DNA from 2 places in the Pseudoalteromonas sp. SWXJZ10B genome. Region 2 is predicted to be linked to the other one. Evidence: predicted binding sites of a transcription regulator. Region 2 holds the regulator's gene; the other holds the start of a gene.

Region 1 (7,975 bases), on a different contig from region 2:
AATGCTCTACGTACTGAGACGGATCAGTCAGTGTAACTAGCTTTACCGCTAGCTTATTGCTAAACACATCAGCCGTTGCATAATATTGCAGCGGCTTTTTTATGTCTGTTAGTTTATTCACACACAAGTTAAGTTGGTTAAGTAGGTAGTTGACTCTGTTTGCTATCGCTACACCTGAATCAAGTAATTTTACATTCCCTTTAAAATACTGACTAATAGGCTCTGCTAATATTGGAAAGTGCGTACATCCTAATACAAGTACATCTATAGTTTTATCTATATGTAGGTCATCAAGCACTTGATGCAACTTGTTTGTATCCAAAGACTCTGTAAAAAAGTATTGCTCAGCTAAAGTTACTAACTCCACACTGCTATATAGATTAACGGTTACATTACGTGCATGCTCAGTAATTAATGTTTTAGTGTATGAACTGGCGACCGTTGCCGGTGTGGCTAATAAGCCAATATGATTTGAACGTGTTAACTCTGCCGCAGGCTTTATTGCTGGCACAACACCTACTATAGGAATATCTGTCATTTGGCGAACAGCGCTAAGTGCAGATGTAGAAGCGGTATTACACGCTATTACAATTAAATCAACGTTAAGCGTATTAGCTTTGATGAAATGAATAAGTGAGCATAATCGGTTAATGATTGTTTTTTGGGATTGAGCACCATAAGGTAGTAATGCATTATCCATAAAATAACTGTACTGAGCATTGGGGATACTTTGCTTTATATGCTCAAGTACAGTAGTTCCACCAATACCTGAATCAAAGACCATTATATGCGCTGACAAACTACCGTTCCCACTTTACTTTAAGAACGGCAGTTTGCCATGAGGTATTTATAAAAGAAAGTAGTTTAACTTTGCGTGGTTTCTAAATCAGCAAGCTCGTCGGCTGCCGAATTTAACTGATTAAGGTTTTCGAACATAGACTTTGTGTAATCCACTAACTTATCTATTTGCTCCTGATCTTGATTTAACCATTGGAGAATGCCAGCTAGCTGATTTTGTAATCCAAGCTCACCCGCTTTTTCAAAAGCATTTTTAAGGTCATCATTAAAAGGAGCTAAACCTTCCGCTACTCGTTTTTCTGGTGCTGGTCTATATTCTTCATAGCTTTTAACTGTTGCTATTGTTTTTGTTTGGCGTAAATCCATAGAAAAAGCCACCAGCTGATCGCTGTCTAAACTCAGCTCTTGCGCTTGTTCAAATGCTTCATCTAAATCACCACCAAAAAAGGTTTTACTTAGATCTTGTAAGTCTTCCATCATTGCATTAATAGCTTCTTGCTCTTGCTCATTTAAGTCACCATTAACCGACATCGAAAATGATACCTGTCGAGATTGCGATGATGAGCTTGCAAACGACTCGCTATTACTGTTTTGCTGATAGCCACTTGCCGACTGAGATTCAAATGCATCTGCAAAGCTAATACTTACCTCGTCACCCTCTGCGGTGGTAAATTTATACTCTGCATTACTCGTCATACTGACATATTGAGCCTGGCTTATATTTACGCTGGCAGGTTGTGGGTTAAATAACGACTCTTCAAACTTATCGAGCCCATTGTAAATTCCCTCTTTGGACTTATTAATCCCCTCTTCCATGTCATCATTAAATACACCTGTACCTTTGAGTTCATCAACAGCGTCGTCAATCCCTATTTGGACTCCTTTGCGCGCGTCGCCTAACATATCTTTGAGCTTTTCGTCATCAGCGCCATTAGCTTTTGCTTTATTAACAGCACGACTTACAAAATCGAGTACGTTTTTTACTATTTCATCAAAATCAAATAGTGGTTTATCTGCTTTTTTTTCTGCGATAGGCAATCCAAGCTGCTCAGCCATTTTATCGCCAAGCACCTTTGCGGCCAACTCTCGGCCTCGTTGTTGATAGCTATCTTGAGGAGACGTAATTGTAGGTTGCTGTATATCAGCTTTATTATTGAATTTATTGATGTTGTTGTTTGGCGTAAAGCCATAATTACCTATTTTCATGATTCGTCTCCTAAGCGTGCGTAGTTTATTATCGGCTATAACAACAAAAACTAAAGTACAATGTTCAATAAAACAGCATAAATGCTAGCCAAAACTAGACAAATACGCAGCGCTCCCTACAATAGCGCCGATAAACAGATCTTAGATAAGGTAGTAGCGTTAATGGCAGTTATTAAAATAGATACCACACAGTACCAAACGCAGTTAAGTGAAAAAGAGCAGCGTATTAGTGCACAGTTCCAACGTTTTGGTGTGGAGCAACTAGAAGTATTTAGCTCAGAGCCAACTAACTACCGCCAACGTGCTGAATTTAGAGTATGGCACGACGGTGACGATCTGTTTCACATTATGTTTGATCAACAAACAAAAGAAAAAATCCGTGTTGATACATTTGATCCAGCAGCGCCTCTAGTTGGTGAAATAATGCAGGTGATGATTGAGCATCTTAAGCCTTGTGAAATATTACGTCGTAAGTTATTTCAAATCGATTACCTATCCACGCTAAGCGGTGAAATTTTAGTAAGCTTGCTTTATCACAAACCACTTGATGATGAATGGTTAAGTGAAATTAAAGCGCTTAAAGAAAAACTAAGCAGTAAATACAAAATTGACTTTATCGGCCGTGCTCGCAAACAAAAAGAAGTGCTGGGTGATGACTTTGTAACTGAGCGTTTAACAGTTAATGGTCAAGAGCTTATTTATCAACAAGTAGAAAATAGCTTTACTCAGCCTAATGCAAAAGTAAATATTAATATGCTGGAGTGGGCGCAAGATTTATGTAAACCACTTAAAAATGATTTATTAGAACTGTATTGCGGTAACGGTAACTTTTCAATTGCGTTAGCGGGCTGTTTTAATAAAGTATTAGCAACAGAAATATCAAAATCATCTGTTCATTCTGCTCAATACAATATTGCTAAAAATAACGTAGAGAACTTAGATATTATTCGTATGTCTAGTGAAGAGTTTACTCAAGCAATGAATGGCGAGCGTACTTTCTCTCGTTTAGACGGTATTGACCTTAAAAGCTATGACTGCCAAACCATATTAGTTGATCCACCGCGCGCGGGCATGGATGAATTAACGTGTGACTTAGTAGCTAACTACGAAAGCATAATTTATATATCGTGTAATCCTGAAACCCTTGAGCGTGACCTTGATCACCTAACACGTACGCACAACGTTAAGCGCTTTGCTATATTTGATCAGTTCCCATATACACATCACATTGAGTCGGGTGTTTTCTTGCAGCGCAAATAAATACGCTCAGTAAACGTTACCCATAAAAAAAGCTCCTTGTAGGAGCTTTTTTAGTTTTAGCTAAACTTACTTGTTAGCTAAGTAATTAATCAGTTTGCTAATATCTTCTGGTTCAGTAATACCCGACTCACGACCTAGGTTTAATTTATACTTACCATTTACAATAAATGTAGGTACGCCACGTAGTGCGCCTTTTTCTTTAAAGTAGTCTTGATCGCGTTTCATTTTAGAGCTCAGCGTACGTACCGAGAAGCTTTTAAACAGCTTATCAAACTTATCGCCATCAACGCCCTGCGCTACAAATATATCTTTTACATCTGCAAGCTCATTAAAACTAGCGCGCTTTGTATGAATATGATTAAAGATTGCAGAGACAATTTTATCTTTTTGCGGAAGCACTTCTGCAGTAGCGAGTGCTTGGCTCATCATCTGTTGGTTTTCTGGGTCGCGTACACCTACAAAATCAACATGGCTCTTTTTAAATTTAACGTTTTTATCAAGCTTAGGCTTAAACTCACCAATTAGTGCTTCCATGTTATTACATGCAGGGCAGTAAAATGAGAAAAACTCTTTAATTTCTGGCTTTTTTGTTGCGCGCTCAGAAACAACGTCGTAATGCACGCCTTCTTCATACGTTGCTGCAAAGCTTGTTGCCGCCATAGGAAGTAGTACTGCAAGCAAACCTGCTTTAACTAATTTAATCATTATTATGCTCCGAAATTTATAGTGCTAATAAAAACGCTACTAACTCATCAAGTTCTTTTTGATTTTTGATGGTGTTGAGGTTTATTTTATATTTATCGTTAACAATAAAAGTAGGTACACCTGTAAGTGCGCCTAATTTTGAATATTTATTTTGTTTGTTTTGCATTGCTTGCTCAGCCGAAATAACTGGCATGCTTGCAATTTCTTGATCAAACGTTGCGCTATCAATACCGTTTACTTCAAGTAATTTTTTAACGTCTTTCATTTCAGTTAAAGGAGCACGCTGAACATGAATACTTTTAAAAATTTGATCGCTAATACTCTGCGCCTGACCATGCTGCTTAGCAATTAAGTAGGCAAAGCTTAAATTACTTTGTGCTTGTGGCGACACGCCACCTAAAAAGTTCACGTGGTTTTTAATAAACTCCGCGCCTTCTGGCAAGCCTTGTTCAATTGCTTTTGCTACTGGTTCAAACTTAAAGCAATGTGGACAGTAAAATGAGAAAAACTCGGTTACTTGTGGTGATGTACTTTTGTCTACATCAATAACAGTGTATTGATTATCAACTTCAAACTGTGCAGCAAGTGCTGCAAATGGTAAACATAAAAGTAATAAACTCAGTTTTAATTTTTTAAGCATTTGTATCTCGTTGTACTTGTCTTTAAATAAAATATTACGGCAATAACTTTAACGGTGCTTCTTGCAGTGCTGCAAGTTGCTCCTTCAGTGCTAAAATTTGTTGCTCCCAGTATTTGTCATCAGCAAACCATGTAAAGTTCCGCACAAAGGCAGGATCGCTCCATCGTTTAGCTACCCATCCCATATAATGGATAATACGCATCGCTCGCAGCGGTTCAATTAATTTGAGTTGAGAGTGATCAAAATCACAAAACTCTTCATACGCACTCACAAGGGTGTCTAACTGTAACAGTTGCGTCGCTCTATCGCCACTGAGCATCATCCATAAATCTTGGATTGCAGGACCTTGGCGGCTGTCATCTAAATCAACAAACATTAGCGCATCACCTGCCCACAAAATATTACCAACGTGGCAGTCACCATGTAAGCGAATACTTTGCACATCTTTATACTGTTTTTGCGCCTGCTCTATCACTAAATCTAAAATAGTATAAAAGGCAGTATTTATTCCCATAGGCACTAAGTTACTTTTTTGAAGATGAACTTTGGCTGTATGTAAATACTCCTCGCAAGTAACTGTTGGCCTATAAGTAAAAGGCTTTGTTTTAGCTACTTGGTGCATACGGCCAATTAAACGCCCCATTACATCAAGCTGGTCTAAGTTATCAACCTCAAATAAACGCCCGCCGACACTTGGAAACAACACAAACAAATAACCTTCGTGTTCAAACAAGCTTTGCCCATTATATAAAATAGGGGCAACAACAGGCACTTCCGCTTCTGCCAGTTCAAATGCAAAATCATGCTCTTCTTGAATTTGCTCTTTACTCCAGCGCTCTGGGCGATAAAACTTCACTACGTAACGCAGGCCATCATCGGCTTTAAATTGGTACACTCTGTTTTCATAGCTATTGAGTGCCAACAAACCAGATTCAGCGTACACACCTACGCTTTCTATTGCATCGAGTATTAGGTCAGGTGTTAAGTCAATAAAACTAAATTTACTCATACTCTTCTTATATAAAATAAAAAGCGAGTTATATACCCGCTTTTGTTAATTGCTATATCAACTTACCTATTTAAGGTAGGTTGTGATTATCGCGCTTTAAAAAAGTTACTCGACTGCGATATTGTTTCATCCGGCTCATCTACCGGTGAAAGCACAAAATTAAACTCTGTCATTGGCGCTTTTAAATCATAAGGGTCCATTACAAGCGACAATGGCACATTATGAGATTGCCCTGCCTGCACAGTAAATGACTGCTTACCAATATACTTAAAGTTATCTAACCCTTGTACTTTAATATTAAAGGTTTGCTCGTACTGCGCTTTATTAATTACCTTTAATGTATAGGTGTTCTCTACTAAACCATCAAAATCGACACGATATAATTGGTTTCGATCACGAATGATATCAAAGTCCATTGTTTTACGCAGCGCTATATTAGCTACAAGTGCTCCCGTAAGCACAACAAGTATGACCGTGTAACCAATGATTTTAGCTCGTAGTGGATTCGTTTTATTTTCTGGGGTTTCGAGGTTTCGCTCTGTCGTATATGAAATAAGTCCACGCGGGTATTCCATTTTATCCATTACGCCATCACACGCATCAATACATGCACCACAGTTAATACACTCAGCTTGCAGCCCATTTCTAATATCAATACCTGTTGGGCACACTTGAACACACAGGTTGCAGTCGATACAGTCGCCTAGCTCTAAATCTTCATGATCTACTTTACGTGAACGAGGACCACGGCTTTCACCACGGCTTTCGTCGTACGTTACAGTGTATGTATCTTTATCAAACATAGCTGATTGAAAACGTGAGTAAGGGCAAATGTGTAAACACATAATTTCTCGCATCCAACCGGCATTACCATAGGTACACGCAGCAAAGAAAATAATACTGACTAGTGCATAACCACCCACGTTAAACGTTACAAAATCAGGAAGTAACTCTCTGATTGGCGTAAAGTAACCCACAAAAGAAATAGCGGTATATAACGAAAACAATACCCAACTAGTATGCTTTGCCGTTTTACGCCAAAACTTATCAAAATTCATGGGTCTTTGATCGAGTTTTTTACGCTGATTAGCCGTGCCCTCAAGCTTTTCTTCAAACCAAATAAAAATAAAGGTCCAAACAGTTTGCGGACATGTGTAGCCACACCACACCCGTCCATAGAAGGTGGTCACTAAAAACAGCGCAAATGCTGCCAGCATAAAAATAAACGCTAATATGGTAAAATCTTGAGGCCATAGCGTTAAACCAAAAATATTGTATTTTTGACCAATTAGATCAAACAGCACTGCTTGCTGGCCGTTAAAATTAATCCAAGGAAGTAACATAAACGCAAGTAGGCCTAAAAAGCCAATGCGCTGCCTAAGTAATTGATGTAGGCCTTTTACGGCACGCACATAAATACGATTTCGGGGATTGAACCTATCATCTTGACGGCTTAAATCCGGTTTTTGGATTTTCACCTCTACAGGGATATTCTTTACTTTAATTTGTTTGTCCATCGAAGTTCCTCAACGCCGCTTGGAAATAAAAATCCAGCAATACTCAAGTACTCTATACTTAAAGCTAGCAAGTTACTTGCTAGGCAGATTTACTTTAATAAATTGCCTTCTCGAATACTTTCAGATATTTCAGAAATATCTGACTGCTGTTAACCATTATAACAATGTTGGTTAAAATTACTGGCATAGATCGCTAATAATTTATTCATCCCAGTTACTTGCTTTTAAAATGCAGTTTATTACACTGCATGGTAATTCAACCCTACTTAGATCAAGGTTTACGTATCCATGAAAAAATTTATTATTTTGGTAGTTGTGATCCTTGCCTTTTTTACAATCGATCATCCGCTTATAAAAGAACCTCGCGAAAGGTTATTAGGTGAAGGCATTGGTTTTTTAAGTGATGCAAGTAAGGTTAACAGAAGCCCTGCTGCAAATATGGCTAAAAATAGGATCAGCAGTCAACTTAAATTGTCTGAATCTGAGGGGGAGTACGTAGAAAAAACGTTTACAACAGATGACTCTGTTCAGTTATTTCACCTACGCTATTGTCGTGAACGTGACTTAAACCTTTATTTTTATGGCGATCGTTTAAATACAGTATGTAAAATAGTGACTGAAGCATTAGAGCAAAAGCGAGCAAAGTAGTGGATTTTTCAGGATTAAATAAAAAAGCAAGCGACTCATTTCATAAACAGCGCAACATGCTTAAACAATTAGCACAAGGCAAAACGTTAAAGTGTGAGAAATGTAATGGAGTTTTAACACTTGATTTAGCCACCTGCGAGCCTGGTAAAGGTATGGTAAAGTGTAAGCAAGGCTGTACTGATATTGTATTAG
Region 2 (7,975 bases):
CATTAAGATAGGCGTTGGATTACTCGCCATTATCTCTTTAACTGCGCTAATACCATCAAGCACAGGCATTTCGACATCCATAGTGATCATATCTGGACGTAGCTGAGCTGCTTTTTCAACAGCTTCTCTGCCATTCACAGCAAAGCCTATAACTTGTATGTCGCTATCTTGCTCAAGAATTTCGCTTACCCTGCGGCGAAAAAAGCTTGAATCATCAACAACTAAAACTTTAACGGCCATTTAGCTCTCTTATTAAATTTATGCGTAGGTATATATTAAATATATACCTACTTTATTATTAGCCTGCGTAATGTTTTAACATGTTTGGAACGTCTAAAATCAGTGCAATGCCACCATCCGAAGTTATTGTAGCACCTGCCATACCTGGTGTTCCTTGAAGTAACGCATCAAGCGGCTTAATCACTACTTCTTCTTGGCCAATTAATGAGTCAACAACAAAACCAATTTGCTGCGTACCAATTTGCACAATAACTACATGGCCTTTTGCTTTTCGCTGTGAACGATCTGAGCCTTTAACTAACCAGTGCTCGAGGTAGAATAACGGTATTGCCTTTTTACGCACAATAATTGTTAATTGCCCATCAACCACATTTGTTTTCGTTAAATCTAAGTTGAATATTTCACTAACACCTGCAAGTGGTAACGCAAATGTTTGTGCGCCAACAATTACCATTAAGGTCGGTAATATGGCTAAGGTAAGTGGTACTTTTATCTCTAAAATAGTACCTACACCTAACTCAGATTGAATACTTACAGAGCCGTTTAATTGGGTGATTTTAGTTTTCACCACATCCATTCCAACACCACGACCTGAAATATCAGATATCTCTTCTTTTGTAGAAAAGCCAGGTGCAAAAATTAGGTTGTATGCTTCAGTGTCAGAAAGTCGACTCGCTTGATCGTGATCGAGCACGCCTTTACTAATTGCTATTTTTTTCAGTTTCTCAGCATCCATACCAGCGCCATCATCTTTAATGGTCAACAAAATATGGTCGCCTTCCTGAGACGCTGATAAAGTAACATTACCTGTTCTAGGCTTACCGGCAGCCTCACGAACAGCTGGCATTTCAATACCGTGGTCAACTGAGTTTCGAACTAAATGCACAAGCGGATCGGCTAGTGCTTCCACTAAGTTTTTATCTAAATCGGTTTCTTCACCTACAAGTTGTAAGTCAATGTCTTTGTTTAAGCTGCGTGCTAAATCGCGTACTACGCGAGGGAAACGACCAAATACCTTTTTAATTGGTTGCATTCGCGTTTGCATAACCGCGCCTTGAATATCAGCAGTCACTACATCTAAGTTAGAGATTGCTTTACCCATTGCTTCACTGTCTGAATTGGTCGCTAAACTAACCAAACGATTTCGCACAAGTACTAACTCACCAACCATATTCATAATTTGGTCAAGTCGTTTTGTATCTACGCGAACTGTCGTCTCTGCTGCTGGTGGCGCTGATTTTTTAGGCGTTGCTGGCGCTGCTTTAGCAACCGGTTTTTCTACCGGTTTAGAAGCGGGTGCTTTTACAGGTTCTGGTTTTTTTACAGGCACACTCGCTTTTGCAGCTGGTTTAGCTGGGATATTGGGCTGTTTCACAGCTGGAGTGCTTTCTATTGATTTAGGTGCAGTGCCTTTACCATGAAGTTCATCAAGAAGCGCTTCAAATTCATCATCACTAATTTCATCATCTGATGAATTAGCAGTATTTGACGCTGGTTTAGCTGGTTCTACAGGTGCTTTAACTACACTACTTTGCTCAGGTGCTTTACTCGCAACCTCACCAAAACTGCCAACTCCATGTAACTCGTCTAATAAGCTGTCAAATTCATCATCAGTAATATCACCATTAAAATCACTACTACTTGCTACTGGCTTTTCAACTGCAGGACCTTGTCCTTTACCGTGTAGTTCATCAAGTAAGTTTTCAAATTCATCTTCAGTGATTTCGTTTATTTCAGCATCACTAACCGAAGGAGTTCCGCTAAACATTTCATCAAATGCAAATGGATCTTCCTCATCAGCTATTGGCGTATCAACTACTTCATCAAGAGGTTGTTCAACGTCAGTTTCTGAAGCGACTCCGTTAAGCTCGGCTTCTGTTGGAGGTAGGCCCAAAATGTGGAGGGTTTGAAGTAACTCAGGATCTGCTGGTTCTGGCTTATCCCTATTTTGGATAGTCGCGAACATTTCATTAATGGTGTCGAGCGCTTGTAAAATAACATCCATTAACTCTGAATTGACCGTTCGCACGCCTTGACGTAGTAAATCAAATACGTTTTCAGCGCCGTGGCAAGCATCAACAAGTTCTGTCATAGCTAAAAAGCCTGCACCACCTTTTACAGTGTGAAAGCCTCTAAATATGGCATTTAGTAACTCGGTATCTTCTGGATTATTTTCCAGTTCAACTAACTGTTCAGATAAAAGCTCTAGGATTTCTCCTGCCTCTACAAGAAAGTCTTGTAAAATATCTTCATCGACTTCAAACATGCAGTTACTCTCCTCTTAGAAGCCCAAACTTGATAAAAGATCATCGACTTCATCTTGATCAGATACAACATCATTACGCGATTCTTTATCAATAATAGGGCCTTCAGGACCTGCTAAAGTTTGTGTGGCAACTGGTTCTTTTATTTTTTGTTGTTCTACTTTATTCGCTGTGTTGTCACTGTCATCTTGTTCAGCAAACGCTGTTAAAAGATGAAGTAAGCTTTCTTCTACTTCTCTAACAAGTTCTATAACACGGCGAATAACTTGACCTGTTAAGTCTTGATAGTCTTGAGCCATTAGTACATTTGTCATTAAGCTTTGAAGCTCATCCGTTTTATGATGAGAGTTATTCATAAACTTATCGATACTATGGCAAAGTTGTTTAAACTCACCAAGCTCAATCTCCCGGCTCATTAAACGATCCCATGTCGGTTTGATATGAGATATTTCATCTGCAAGTTGCTGAGCTATAGGTAAACTAGCCTCAACAGCATCCATTGTTTTATTAGCCGCATTTTCTGTCATTTCTATAACATAATTAAGCCGCTTTTTAGCATCTGGAATCGCATCTGTCGTTATGTTAGTTAAGCGAGTATCAAGCTCAAAGCTTTTAAGTGCTTCGTGCAGTTGACGAGTCAACTTCCCAACTTCAGCAAATAATTTAGACTGCTCTTGCGAAGCTGTCTCTAAAATCAACTGATTAGCTTTATCTTGCTCATCGTTTTCTAAATAAATGACGAGTTGACGAGCTTGTTCTAACGTTATTTGAGGCGCAGCTGGTGCTGACATAAGCCTCTCCCCCATCATTAGCCTAAGCGTTCAAATACTTTTTCTAATTTAGTTTTTAATGTTCCAGCCGTAAATGGCTTAACAATATAACCATTAACGCCAGCTTGCGCTGCAGCAATTATTTGTTCTTTTTTAGCTTCTGCCGTTACCATCAATACAGGGATATGTTTTAACTTATCATCTGCACGAATTGCTCTTAGAAGGTCAATACCTTGCATTCCCGGCATATTCCAATCTGTAACCACAAAATCAAATACTTGATTTTGTAACATAGGCAGAGCTGTAGACCCGTCATCAGCTTCTTGAACGTTAGTGAAACCTAAGTCACGTAATAGGTTTTTTATAATTCGTCTCATCGTTGAAAAATCATCAACTACAAGAATTTTCATGTTTTTATCCAAAACATCCCCCAGTGAGGTATTAACCTTAGTTTACTTACTACTAGTTTATCCAGTCATTGATTTTAGCTTTAAGCTTAATCATCGCCTGACCATGTATCTGACTTACACGCGATTCACTTACATCGAGTATATGTCCTATTTCTTTTAAATTCATTTCATCGTTATAGTATAAAGAAAGTACCATTGCATCACGCTCTGGTAATGACTTTATTGCATTTAGCAAAGACTCATTAAACCGATCATTTTTAACATTATTAAAAGGTTTGTCTAGCGCTAAATCTTGGCCTACGGGAGTAATAACATCCTCATCTACACCAAGGTCTTCTATACCTAATACTTTACTGGTATTAACATCATTTAAAATATGATGGTACTCATTGAGTGAAATTTCAAGTTTTTCAGCAACTTCTGTATCTGTTGGTTCGCGATTCAGACTGCTTTCGAGCCCAGTAATTGCTTCTGCAACTTGTCGGCTTTTACGGTGTACTGAACGAGGAGCCCAATCACCACGGCGCATTTCATCAAGCATAGCCCCGCGAATACGAATACCGGCGAAGGTTTCAAAGCTTGCGCCTTTTGTTGCATCAAAGTTTTTTGAAGCTTCTATTAAACCTATCATTCCTGATTGAATTAAATCATCAAGCTGAACGCTAGGTGGTAATCGAGCAATTAGATGACATGCCACTTTTTTAACAAGTGATGCATGTTTCTCAACAATCACATTTAAGTTTTGTGTTGATTGATATCCCATAGCTCTATTCACCAATGTTGTCATAATTAGCCGTTTACTAGTTTCTCAATGAAAAACTCTAAATGCCCAGATGGTTGATTTGGTATTGGCCATTTAACTGCTTTTGTCGCCAGCGCTTTAAACGCGAGAGCGGCTGGCGAACTTGGAAAGAGCTCAACAATCACCTTTTGGCGACGTGTTGCTTTGCGCATATTTTCGTCATAAGGAACCGTTGCTACTAGCTCCATTGAAACATCTAAAAAGCGATCGGTAACTTTAGATAGTTTTGCAAACAATTCAGTGCCTTCACGCATACTGCGGACCATATTGGCAACAATTTTGAACTTATAAACACCGTGCTCGCGGCTTAATACTTTAATAAGTGCGTAAGCATCGGTTATTGATGTTGGTTCATCGCACACTACAACCATTACATCTTGTGCTGCTCGTGAGAAGCTTAGCACCATGTCTGAAATACCAGCGGCTGTATCTACAATTAAAATATCAAATTCGGTATTCAATTCGCTAAATGCACGAATTAGCCCGGCATGCTCAGATGGCGATAATTCAACCATACTTTGCGAGCCCGATGTAGCAGGTACAATTTTAATACCAGCAGGCCCTTCAACTAAAATCTCGTCAAGCTCACATTCACCTGACAAAACGTGTGATAAATTGCGCTCTACACGTAAACCAAGCATCACATCACAGTTTGCTAAACCTAGGTCAGCATCCAGCACTAATACTCTATTACCTTGTTGCCCTAGTGCAATAGCGGTATTTAGAGAAACATTTGTTTTCCCCACCCCACCTTTACCACCGGTTACAGCGATAACTTTTACGCCGTTGTTATTGTTTTGACTCATTTTGCGCAGGCCGCTTGCTTGATCTAATACTGTGTTAATCATACATCCCTACTGTACTTGGCGCCACTGCTTGGTGCCTTGAATGTTGTGCTTTTGTTCTTTTTAAATATAACTGCTCAGCCTTTTTCACTAGTTTTTCAGCATTTGCAACACGAATATCTTCTGGCACTCGTTGACCGTTAGTAAGATACCCTATTGGAAGGCGATTTTGAATCGCAATACTAATAATCTCACCCAAACTTAATGATTCATCTAACTTAGTGAAAATACAACCACTTAACTGTACTTTTTTAAAGTGACGTACTGTTTCTTGTAATACATTAATTTGTGCCGTCGCGCTTAGTACTAAGTAGCTGCGAATATCCACACGTTGGTTACGCATTAACGTGTTTAACTGCTCAGTTAAACGTAAATCTCGCTGACTCATACCTGCTGTATCAATTAATACTAGACGTTTATTTCGTAAATGATATAAAACTTCAGCTAATTCATTAGCATCTTTAACTTGCTTTACACCACAACCAATAATACGGCCGTAAGTAGCAAGCTGTTCATAAGCACCAATTCTGTATGTATCAGTGGTTATTAAGGCCACTTTATCAGCGCCATATTTTTGTGCGCCTAAAGCTGCAAGCTTAGCAACTGTTGTTGTTTTACCAACACCTGTTGGACCCACTAACGCATATACACCACCTTGGCGAAGTATTTCATTATTGGTTGTTTGCATTTGATCTTCGACCATCGTTAACAACGCTTTCCAGCCTTGCTTACGAGATACATCATCAGGTACAAAACATGCCATTTGTTGCGCTACTTCTTTATCAATACCCATACCGACTAAGCGGTCAACCATGCAAGCGCGTGTTGGATCGCGACGCGCCATATCTTGCTGCATTAAGCCTGATACTTGATGCTCAAGTAATTGACGAATTGCGTTCATTTCTTCACGCATTGTTGTCATTTCTTCGCTTTCATTATTGGGTGTTTGTTGGCGAGCCGTTACTGGACTATCTAAATCATCAAAGTCGCTGTCTAAATCATCAAAACCTAAGCTATCCGCTTGAGTTTGTGGACGAACTGGCGCTGCATTTTCAGGAGCAAACATATTTTTAGTACGCTGTTCCATAACTGGTTCTTGATAGTTATCGGTAGTATCAATACCTGATTGTGAAAACATTGATGCAAGTTCAGGGGAGCGAGGACGCGGTGATTGGCGCTCTAACAAAGCCTGTAGGCTGTCAGCCACTTTTGCCTGCGGCTCTGGTTTGGCACGCTGAGGCTCTGGTTTTACAAAATTATGCATACTTTGCTGTGGTGCTTGAGCACGCGGCTCTGCAGTACGTTGTGGTTGCGCTGCTACTTTAGGGGCTGCTTTGTCATAATCAACTGCCGCTACAATTTCTACACCGTTAGCCAGCTTCTTATTTGACATAATAACCGCATCAACACCTAACTCATCTTTAACTTCTTTAAGTGCTGTGCGCATATCTTTAGCAAAAAAACGTTTAATTTTCATGATTCAACCCCTGTTAAAATCTTATTGTTGGCCTACAGAGCTAACAATCTTGATCTGTCTTTCGTCTGGTACCTCTTGATAAGACATCACTCTCAATCCTGGAATGGTGTACTTAACAAAACGAGATAACACAGTGCGTAACATTCCTGACGTTAGCAATATAGAAGGTTCACCGGCCATTTCTTGATTTTGATGCGCTTGTGTCAATGACACTTGAAGTCGCTCTGCAAGTCCAGGCTCAATACCGGCACCTTCATCGCCTGCATTTTGTAATGACTGATGCAACATCTGTTCCAACTCAGGTGCCAAGGTTATGACAGGGATTTCTGATGACATACCAACCGCATCTTGAACAATTAACCTACGCAGAGAAATACGCACTGCAGCCGTTAATACATCAGGGTCTTGGCTACGCGGACCATACTCAACAAGGGTTTGAACAATTGAGCGCATATCGCGAATAGCTACACCTTCATTCAATAAATTTTGCAGTACTTTTACAATTGCAGTTAATGGCAGCACATCAGGTACTAGTCCTTCTACTAAGCGAGGATGGCTTTTAGCAAGCATATCAAGCAGGTTTTGAACTTCTTCATGCCCTAGTAGCAACGCCGCACTGTTAGTTAATAACTGGCTAATATGAGTGGCGACTACCGTGGCTGAATCTACAACGGTATAACCTAGTGATTGCGCTTCATCTTTTTGATCAGGCTTGATCCATACTGCATCAAGGCCAAACGCAGGATCTTTAGTTTCAACCCCTTTAATAGGACCAAATACTTGCCCTGGGTTAATCGCTAGCTCGTCGCCATGTTTAAGTTCGCTTTCACCGGTTGAAACACCCATTAGCGTTATTCTGTAAGCATTTGGATCAAGCTCTAAATTATCGCGAATATGAACAGGTGGTACTAAAAAACCAAGTTCTTGAGAAAGCTTTTTACGTACACCTTTAATACGATTAAGTAGCTCACCACCTTGAGATTGATCTACCAACGGAATTAATCTGTAACCTACTTCTAGGCCAATTACGTCAACCTGCTGAACATCATCCCAACCAAGTTCTTTTTGCTCTTGTTTATTGGCAATACCTGTTGCAGCGCTTCCGCCACTGGCGGCTTCTTCGGCTTCTGCTGCAGCGGCTTTTAACTTAGTTTGCTGTGTGTAGTA

Evidence for each region. The regulator FliA, encoded in region 2, starts transcription of late flagellar genes. The targets are predictions, from matches to a motif close to CTAAAGNTNNNNNNNNNNNNGCCGATA.
Region 1: a site for FliA is predicted at 2,034-2,060, ahead of I6F54_RS19220 (DUF5610 domain-containing protein). Genes of this name have one in related genera too.

The regions. Positions count from the first base shown of each region.
Region 1 covers NZ_JADYXD010000034.1:924-8,898, forward strand. The annotation lists gene I6F54_RS19210 (RNA recognition motif domain-containing protein) at 1-36, shown strand, start outside; gene murI (glutamate racemase) at 1-799, opposite strand, end outside; gene I6F54_RS19220 (DUF5610 domain-containing protein) at 865-2,004, opposite strand; gene trmA (tRNA (uridine(54)-C5)-methyltransferase TrmA) at 2,167-3,264, shown strand; gene I6F54_RS19230 (thiol:disulfide interchange protein DsbA/DsbL) at 3,331-3,969, opposite strand; gene I6F54_RS19235 (thiol:disulfide interchange protein DsbA/DsbL) at 3,986-4,609, opposite strand; gene I6F54_RS19240 (serine/threonine protein kinase) at 4,644-5,618, opposite strand; gene ccoG (cytochrome c oxidase accessory protein CcoG) at 5,705-7,135, opposite strand; gene I6F54_RS19250 (hypothetical protein) at 7,424-7,783, shown strand; gene I6F54_RS19255 (hypothetical protein) at 7,783-7,975, shown strand, end outside.
Region 2 covers NZ_JADYXD010000010.1:68,654-76,628, reverse strand. The annotation lists gene I6F54_RS11155 (protein-glutamate methylesterase/protein-glutamine glutaminase) at 1-240, opposite strand, end outside; gene I6F54_RS11150 (chemotaxis protein CheA) at 299-2,506, opposite strand; gene I6F54_RS11145 (protein phosphatase CheZ) at 2,522-3,295, opposite strand; gene cheY (chemotaxis response regulator CheY) at 3,313-3,696, opposite strand; gene I6F54_RS11135 (RNA polymerase sigma factor FliA) at 3,737-4,447, opposite strand; gene I6F54_RS11130 (MinD/ParA family ATP-binding protein) at 4,474-5,334, opposite strand; gene flhF (flagellar biosynthesis protein FlhF) at 5,327-6,808, opposite strand; gene flhA (flagellar biosynthesis protein FlhA) at 6,830-7,975, opposite strand, start outside.